DNA from 2 places in the Anaerosinus sp. genome. Region 2 is predicted to be linked to the other one. Evidence: riboswitches for the same ligand, from Rfam matches in the RefSeq annotation. Region 2 holds a riboswitch; the other holds the start of a gene.
What was found. Region 2 has a riboswitch for cyclic di-AMP ahead of ACWZFG_RS00215 (4-hydroxy-tetrahydrodipicolinate reductase). Riboswitches for the same ligand answer to the same signal wherever they lie in the genome.
Positions count from the first base shown of each region.

Region 1: linked by a shared signal. The riboswitch ahead of ACWZFG_RS01230 (C40 family peptidase) and the one ahead of ACWZFG_RS00215 (4-hydroxy-tetrahydrodipicolinate reductase) in region 2 are both predicted to bind cyclic di-AMP.

Region 1 is NZ_CBDNNH010000002.1:186,158-190,589, reverse strand. It holds gene ACWZFG_RS01240 (heavy metal translocating P-type ATPase) at 1-621, opposite strand, end outside; gene sigK (RNA polymerase sporulation sigma factor SigK) at 934-1,635, opposite strand; gene ACWZFG_RS01230 (C40 family peptidase) at 1,906-2,526, opposite strand; cyclic di-AMP (ydaO/yuaA leader) riboswitch at 2,573-2,721, opposite strand; gene ACWZFG_RS01225 (glycosyltransferase family 2 protein) at 2,771-3,733, opposite strand; gene ACWZFG_RS01220 (amino acid ABC transporter ATP-binding protein) at 4,003-4,432, opposite strand, start outside.
Region 2 is NZ_CBDNNH010000001.1:46,902-51,333, reverse strand. It holds gene cydB (cytochrome d ubiquinol oxidase subunit II) at 1-596, opposite strand, end outside; gene ACWZFG_RS00220 (cytochrome ubiquinol oxidase subunit I) at 587-1,960, opposite strand; cyclic di-AMP (ydaO/yuaA leader) riboswitch at 2,464-2,596, shown strand; gene ACWZFG_RS00215 (4-hydroxy-tetrahydrodipicolinate reductase) at 2,606-3,373, shown strand; gene ppnP (pyrimidine/purine nucleoside phosphorylase) at 3,424-3,705, shown strand; gene ACWZFG_RS00205 (NADH peroxidase) at 4,011-4,432, shown strand, end outside.

The DNA.
Region 1 (4,432 bases), on a different contig from region 2:
GGCAGATTCAAAGTATAAATCCCCCATATATTGTTTTACATATTCAAAATCTCCAATCCCCAGACCATGTCCAATTGCAAAAATTGCTCCAACTCCATAGATAAATGCTGCACCTGATCCAATAGCGATTAATGAGTCCATATTGGGGTGTCCACTTAGTAGCGATTTAAAACCAACAATATAGTATTTACGATTTACATAAAGAATTGGTAACGTTAATAAAAATTGTGAAAATGCATACGTAATTGCATTCTCAGTGCCATGAAATATCGCTGGAAATGGGTAAGTAAACATATGATGCATAGAAATATACATAAGTGGAATCATGAATAAAAAAGAAATTTTTAATCGAAACCACATTTGTTCTACTATATCTTTTTCTGTATTCTCATTTTTTGCTGACTTTTTTCCATCTGCTAGATTTGCTCCATACCCACTTTCTTTCACAGCCTGGCAAATCGCACCCGTTGTAATAACATTTTCATCAAATTCAACCTGCATTGTATTCGTTAATAAATTTACATTGACCGCTTTTACCCCTTCTAATCTACGTACTGTCTTCTCTATACTTGACGAACAGGCCGAACAAGACATGCCAATGACATTAAAAATTTTTTTCATCATATTCATCCTTTTTTACCTATAATTCTTATCTAGTAATATGCTCTCGTTTAAGTAATAATATAATACCCCCACGGGGTGGGGTATTATATCATTACTTAAACATAAAAAAGTTCATTTGTCAATAAACAAATGAACTTTTATCTTTGGAAAAAATTGTTTTATCTTGTTATGATAAAATAGACTTAATTCAAGTAGAGTTTTTTACTCCATCTGAATCCTAGCCGCATTTATCCAGACTCTTACCAAATATATCTTTCCTCCTAATGAGTCAGAACTCTAAAGTACGCTAATCATTAGGCGATATGTATTTTAGACTTTTTCATCATTATTTAACCGTTTCCCAATTCGTTCCACAGCTTTTTTTTCAATACGTGATACATAGCTACGTGATATTCCAAGCATTTTGGCAATATCACGCTGCGTTTTACGAACGCCATTTGGGATACCAAACCGTAAATTTAAAACCATCCGTTCGCGTTTCGTTAACAAATCCATTTGCTTTGCTAGTCGTTCATTTTCACATTTATTTTCTACCGTTTCTGCAACTACATCAGCTTCTGTTCCAAGAATATCAAGTAAAACTATTTCATTGCCCTCTTTATCTACTCCGATTGGATCATAAAGACTCACTTCACTACGAACCCGTCTGGTGCTACGCAAATGCATTAAAATCTCATTTTCTATACACCGCGCAGCATAGGTAGCTAAACGAATTTTTTTATTTAAGTCAAATGTGTTAATTGCTTTAATTAGGCCAATTGTACCAATTGAAATCAAATCATCTGAATCTTCCCCTGTATTATCAAATTTCTTAACGATATGCGCTACCAAGCGAAGATTACGCTCAATCAGAACATTCTTTGCACTTTCATCTCCTTGCCTTAACCGTTCTAACTCCTCTTGCTCTTCTTTTTCAGTCAATGGTAATGGAAATGTATTATTAGCAACATAAGCAACAAGTAAGCTTAAACCTTTTCCGAACAATGCAAATAGTGTTAATAAAAAAGACATTACCAATCCCCTCCGTTCAATCTGTGCTTTATTCTATGGAACAATTACAAAGATTGTGCCTTGAAAAGATTGGTAGTATTAAGTTTAATAAAAGGAGAGAATGACTATGTCATTTGGCGATTTAATTATTCTAGGATTAATCATAGCAATGTGTATTTATTCTATGTGGGAGAATTTACGTTCATATTAAAAAATAGGATTAGGCTGGCAAAGTCTAATCCTATTTTTATATAAATAAAAAAGAGGCGCAAAGCCTCTTTTATGTTCAATTTAAAGTACACGACGGGCACCAATGTAACAAGCACCCCAATATCCTGTTGTTAAATCATCAATTCTTACACCACTACTAGATGTAGAACTTATAAATTTTCCATCGCCTAAATAAATCCCTGAATGTGATGCACCATACGTGTATGTAGAAAAGAAAACTAAGTCTCCTGGCTGCAAATTATAAACTTGATAACCAGCAGTGTATTGTTCATCAGCAGCTCTCGGTAAGTAAACTCCACTATCTGCAAATACATAACGAACAAAACCTGAACAATCAAACCCACTTGGAGTTGTCCCCCCAAAAGAATAAGGAACTCCTATGTACTGTAAGGAATCTTGAATAATTCGACGAACTAAAGATGTAGAACCAGCACGACTGACTTCTGGAATTTCTCTTCCCATCAAAGCACGATAAGTAGCTGAACCAACTAAACCATCTGCCTCTAATCCGTAATTTGCTTGAAAGGATTTAACCGCAGCGGCTGTAGCCGGACCAAAATCTCCATCTACTGATACATGATAGCCCAAACTAACTAATTCTCTTTGAATCGCAGCCACTTCTTCGCCCCGATCTCCTGCACGGAATGCTGCAGCATTCACAACAGAAACTACGCTTACCATTAGCAACGACAAAACGAAAACACGAAACACTTTACTCAATAAGTCACTCTTCTCTCTCTACGCCTACGAGGTTAGCTGACGGATTTGGATAGAGATACCCATGATGTTTTAACCTATCCATATAGATAAAATAAAACAAAATTCACCCCTAAAATTGGGTCCCCCGCTCACTCAATGATTCGGCTTTTTTCTTGTTATTATAAACTTCTACAAAAAGGTAAAAATTCCTGCTAAATTTATAAAATCACTTCTTTTTTTCTTTATTTTTTTCGTTTATATCTAAAATATTCGGTTTTTCACGAACAAAATAAAGTGGACGCTGCTTTACCTCTTCAAAAATTCTCCCAACATATTCACCAATAATCCCCAATCCCATTAACTGAATGCCGCCTAAAAGCGATATACTTACCGATAATGTTGCCCATCCGGGTACAGCTTCATCAGTAAACCATTTGATGTACATTACATGACCAGTTAAAAGAATACTAAAAAGACCAAAGATAATCCCTAAATAGAAAGCAAACCTTAATGGCATTTTAGAGTATGCGGTAATTCCATCAAGAGCAAAATGTAGCATTTTATTTAAAGAAAATTTTGAAGTACCTGCAAAACGCTTCGGAGCAACAAATTCAAGCTGAATTTGCTTATAGCCAATAGCGCCTATCATCCCACGAATAAATCTCGCTCGTTCTTTATATAATTTAAAGCTTTCTACTACGCGTCGATCCATGAGCCTAAAATCAGAGCCACCCGGTTGAATTTTTACTTTCGATATCTTATTGATTAATTTATAATAAAGCGCTGACGTCTTATTTTTAAACCAAGATACACCTTCTGTTGTTTTTCGAATCGTTTGAACCACTTCATATCCGTCTTCCCATTTTTCAATTAATATGGGGATAAAGGTTGGTGGATGCTGCATATCTCCATCCATTGTAATTACTGCTTCCCCTTTGGCATGATCTAGTCCGCAAGTCAATGCAATCTGATGACCAAAGTTACGGACTAAATATAAAGGTTTAACTCGATCATCTCGCTGCGATAAATGATCCAGAATTAAAATACTGCTATCTTTTGACCCATCATCCACAAAAAGCAACTCAAAATTATACCCAAGCGGCTGCATTGTTTTACAGATTTCTTCATAAAAATGCTCGATATTTTCTTCCTCATTATAAACAGGAACAACAATTGATATTAATTTCATTTTTTCTCCCTAATTATTTCGCATTACTTATTTACAGTATATACAAAAATACTCGATATGCAGTACATATCGAGCATTTAATCGAAATAAAGTAGACTTGATTCAGGTGGAGTTTTCACTCCATCCGAATCTTAGCCGACCTTATCCAGAAGTTTAGCTGCTCGCCTATGCTCTGTATACTCCCACTTACAGAAGTTTGGAATCTTAGAAGCAGCTAAACCATCGGATAAATCTTTCTAATACAACTGTACTGCGAAATTCAAATTCATTTAATTTGCAGTAAAACGTGACAAAAATTCTTTCGTCCGTTCATTTTTAGGATGATTAAATAATTCTTCCGGAGATGCATCTTCAGCAATAATACCTTGATCCATAAAAACAACACGAGTAGATACATCACGTGCAAAAGCCATTTCATGCGTTACGATAATCATCGTAAGACCTTCTTGAGCTAAACTTCTCATTACACTGAGTACTTCTCCTACCATTTGAGGATCTAATGCCGAAGTCGGTTCATCAAATAACAATACTTTAGGTTCGATTGCCAAAGCTCTAGCAATTGCCACACGTTGCCGTTGTCCCCCTGATAATTGATGAGGCTTCGCATTGATATATTGTGCCATACCAACTTTATTTAGATATTTCATCGCATTCTGTTTAGCAGTTTCTTTATCTCGCCTTAAAACCTTAACCGGCCCA
Region 2 (4,432 bases):
CACTTTAAAGCAACATTACGCGAGCGTAAAACAAGATATGCTTCCGTCTTAAGCGTAAGGAACATCGCCCCGTGGAATAAGAAAACGAAGACAAAGGTAAGTCCACCTAAAATTGTATAAGGCGATAATAAATCAAAAAAACTACCTACATAAATCATCTTTTCGTTTATCATAATGCCTTGCAAAAGATTTGTTACTGCTACACCCCATAAAAATGCCGGAACTACACTGCCGAAAAAAATCAACCAATCCCAAGTGTTGCGCCATACAGGGCTTTCATCTTTACTACGGAATTCAAATGCTACACCACGACCAATCAATGCCAATAGCATTAGGAACAATGCCAAGTAAAAGCTGCTAAACATCGTTGCATATACATGTGGAAATGCCGCAAACAATGCACCACCAGCCGTAATCATCCAAACTTCATTTCCATCCCAAACCGGACCAATCGTATTGATAATCATCCGACGCTCAATATCATCTTTCCCTAGGAACGGCAACAACATCCCCACACCATAATCAAACCCTTCAAGGAGAAAAAATCCAGCAAATAAAACCGTAATTAAAATAAACCATACAACGGTTAAATCCATAAGGAGCCGCCCCCTTTCTGATTTTCAGAAATTTTTTCAGGTCCTTTTTTTATAAATTTCATCGTTAAATACGCTGCTGCAACAAATAAAACGGAATAAATTAACGTAAACCCAATTAAGGAAATAGCAACTTCAGTTCCTGTAATATTTTGCGAAATTGCTTGATCTACTTTCTGTAAGCCGACAACCATCCATGGCTGCCTGCCACCCTCCGTAATATACCAACCTGTCGAGTTTGCAATATACGGCAATGGAAGCATACATAACAGCGCTCTTAATACAATCGGATACCGCTCTAATCTTCCAGAGAAAAACAAGAACCCACTTAAAAAGAGAATTCCCAACAAAATCATTCCCGCTGCAATCATGATTCTAAAACTCCAAAACATTCCGGCTACATCAGGAATATAGTTCCCAGCACCATAAGTTTGTTCAGCTTTGGCCTGCAACGCTTTTAACCCCTGCACCTCTCCATCAAAAGAATTATAAACCATGAAAGTCAGCATCCCTGGAATGGCAAGTTGCTGCCTGTTCTCCTGATTCACTTCATCTATTGTTGTATATATCGTAAATGGTGCCGGATTTTCCGTCTCCCAAAGTGCTTCCACCGATGCCAATTTCATTGGATGATAATGCCCTAAATATTGTGCTTGTAAATGTCCACTGCCCATCACAGCTAATAAACCAACAATTGACCATACTACACTGAATTTAAAAGAAGTCTTAAATACATCTAAATATGTTCTTTTTAATAAATGATATGCACTAATGGATGCAACAAAAACACCTGCCGTTGCAAGCCCTGATAATACGGTATGTAAAAACTGTCCTGCTAGATACGGATTTGTCAAAAGTGCTACGAAATCCGTCATCTCTGCCCGCCCGTTTTGCAATGCATATCCTACAGGATTCTGCATGAATGAATTTGCAACTAAAATCCAAAATGAAGATAAATTACTGCCGATTGCAACGAGCCAAATACAAGCCAGATGCACTTTCTTAGATAGTCTGTCCCAACCAAAAATCCACAAGCCTAAAAATGTAGATTCAAGAAAAAATGCAGTCAATGCTTCTAGTGCCAGCGGCGCACCAAAAATATCCCCCATGAACCTTGAATACTCTGCCCAATTCATACCAAAGTGAAACTCTTGTACAATCCCTGTCACAACGCCCATCGCGAAATTAACCAAAAATAACTTGCCCCAAAACTTCGTCATGCGCCGATATACATCTTTACCTGTCGCCACATAAAAAGTTTCTAACAAAGCGATAAAAAGCGATAGCCCCAATGTAAGCGGTACAAACAAGAAATGATATACTGTCGTAATTGCAAACTGCCATCTGGATAGCAAAATTGCCTCCATACCTCTCACCTCAAATTCCTTATATTTATTTAAGTATAATCTTTCCATTTAAGTTAGTCAATAAAGGTTATTATTTAATACACTTTCAAATATTTGAATTATTTGACATAAAAGATATTTTTATTATATACTTAAAATATTATATTATAGCCTTTTGTTATATTTTATATACTTACATTTTGATTCTTATTCTTTCAATAAATTTAGGAGAAATTATAAATAATTTCTCCTATTTATTTTATTTTCATATTTTATAAGGATATTCTTCTAACGGGCAAAATAATTATTCCTGTAATCTGTGAAAATAAATTATATCGCCTAATTTTATCCGATGACTAATCCTCTCATCTAGCGAAATCAGCGATTCACACAAAATCAAAGCTTTTGGTTCGCACCTTTACAGACTCCAACCTTCTATATGTTGGAGTTATACCCAACAGGACACAGGCGAGCAGATTAGTTCCTGGATAAGGTCGGCTAGGCTTCAGAGGGAGTAAAGCTCCATTTGAAGCAAGTCTACTTTATTAAAAAGCGGGGGAACCACTATTGGGGTGAATGTCTGTAATAATACAGCTAGGGGAGTTATCTTTCTTTCCGAATCCGTCAGCTAACCTCGTCGGCGCAAAAAAAGAAGGAGGAGTTCTATTGAAAAAAATCAAGGTAGGTATTTGGGGCTTTGGGAAAACAGGTAAATTAATAGCAGATGAATTTTTAAAAGATTCACGTTTTGTACTCTCATGGGTAGTGAGAAAAAACAAAATAAAACACTCAAAATTTGCCAGCAGCGATTTAGGTTATGAAACTAATATAGGAAAAATAATCCCTATTTCAGATGTATCCGATAACTTTTTCTTAAAAAACCCTGTAGACATCTTGGTTGATTTTTCTCACAATTACGGCGTCCATTCTTACAAAAATGCTGCAAAATCAGGAATCGCTATAATTTCTGGTGTCTCTAACTATCAGCCAGAAGAGCTATCTTTATTAAAATCACTTTCAGAAATTACACCCGTACTTTATTCTCCCAATATTACACTTGGCGTTACTTTTTTAATGGTAGCCTCACATGTGCTAAAAAAAATTATTCCTAATGCAGATATTGAAATTATTGAAGAACATTTTAAAGGAAAGACCGAAGTCTCCGGAACTGCAAAAAAAATTGCCCAAACTTTAGAATTAGATGAATCTCAGCATATAAACTCGATTCGAGTTGGTGGTATCGTCGGTCGACACGAAGTTATTTTCGGCATGCCAAATCAAACAATTCGATTATCACACTCAAGTATAAGTCGTGCCGCTTTTGGACAAGGGGCTATCTTTGCAGCAAAGCATCTAATTGGCAAAATGCCAGGCTTATATTCAATGGAAAGTATTATTGCTGATATGGTTCGCAAACACTGCCCCACTTATTAAGAAAGTAATAAGTTTATTTAATGATGAATAAAAATAGGAGTGGTTATATTATGTTTAAAACAAATGAATATTTCGAGGGGAACGTAGTCTCTATTGCATTTAAAAATCAGGAAGGGTCTGCAACTGTAGGCGTTATGGAAATTGGCGAATATGAATTCGGCACTTCTTCTACAGAATACATGACTGTAATTAGCGGTAGTATTTTGGCAAAACTTCCTGGAGAAACAGAATTTAAAGAATATCTACCTAAGCAAACTTTCATCGTTGAAGCAAACAAAAAATTCCAAGTGAAAATCATTGAGCAAACAGCATATTTATGCTTCTATAAATAATTCAATTACTAAACACCGTCTATAATAATTTTATAGACGGCGTTTATTTTAATATTTTCACTATGATAAATTACACTTAAAAGATAATAGTTATCATTTAATAACTTTTATGAAAAACTATGGGTATTTATAAAAATTAAAGTAAATGTGAGAAAATAGGCTAAAAATCATCCTATATCCGCCTTTAGCAGAATTTTAAACTCTTAGTTAATTTGCTATAATGAAGCACATCAAGCAAGCAAAGCTTGAATATTAGTAAAAATTAATGAAATTAAAATACTTAATACAAACGGAGGATTTATATTATGAAAAAATTTGTATGCTCAATCTGCGGATATGTTCATGAAGGAACTGAACCACCAGCACAATGTCCTTTATGCAAAGCTCCTGCTTCTAAATTCGTTGAACAATCTGGTGAATTAGTATTTGCTGATGAACATCGCATCGGTGTTGCACAAGGCGTTGATGAAAAAATTCTTGAAGGGCTACGCCAAAACTTTAATGGCGAATGTGCCGAAGTTGGAATGTACTTAGCAATGAGCCGCGTTGCGGATCGTGAAGGATATCCTGAAATCGCAGAAGCTTTCAAACGCTATGCTTTTGAAGAAGCTGAACATGCAGCAAAGTTTGCTGAACTTTTAGGCGAAGTAGTAACTTCCAGCACAAAGAAAAACCTTGAATTACGCGTTGCAGCAGAGCATGGCGCATGCGCTGGTAAAATGGATAT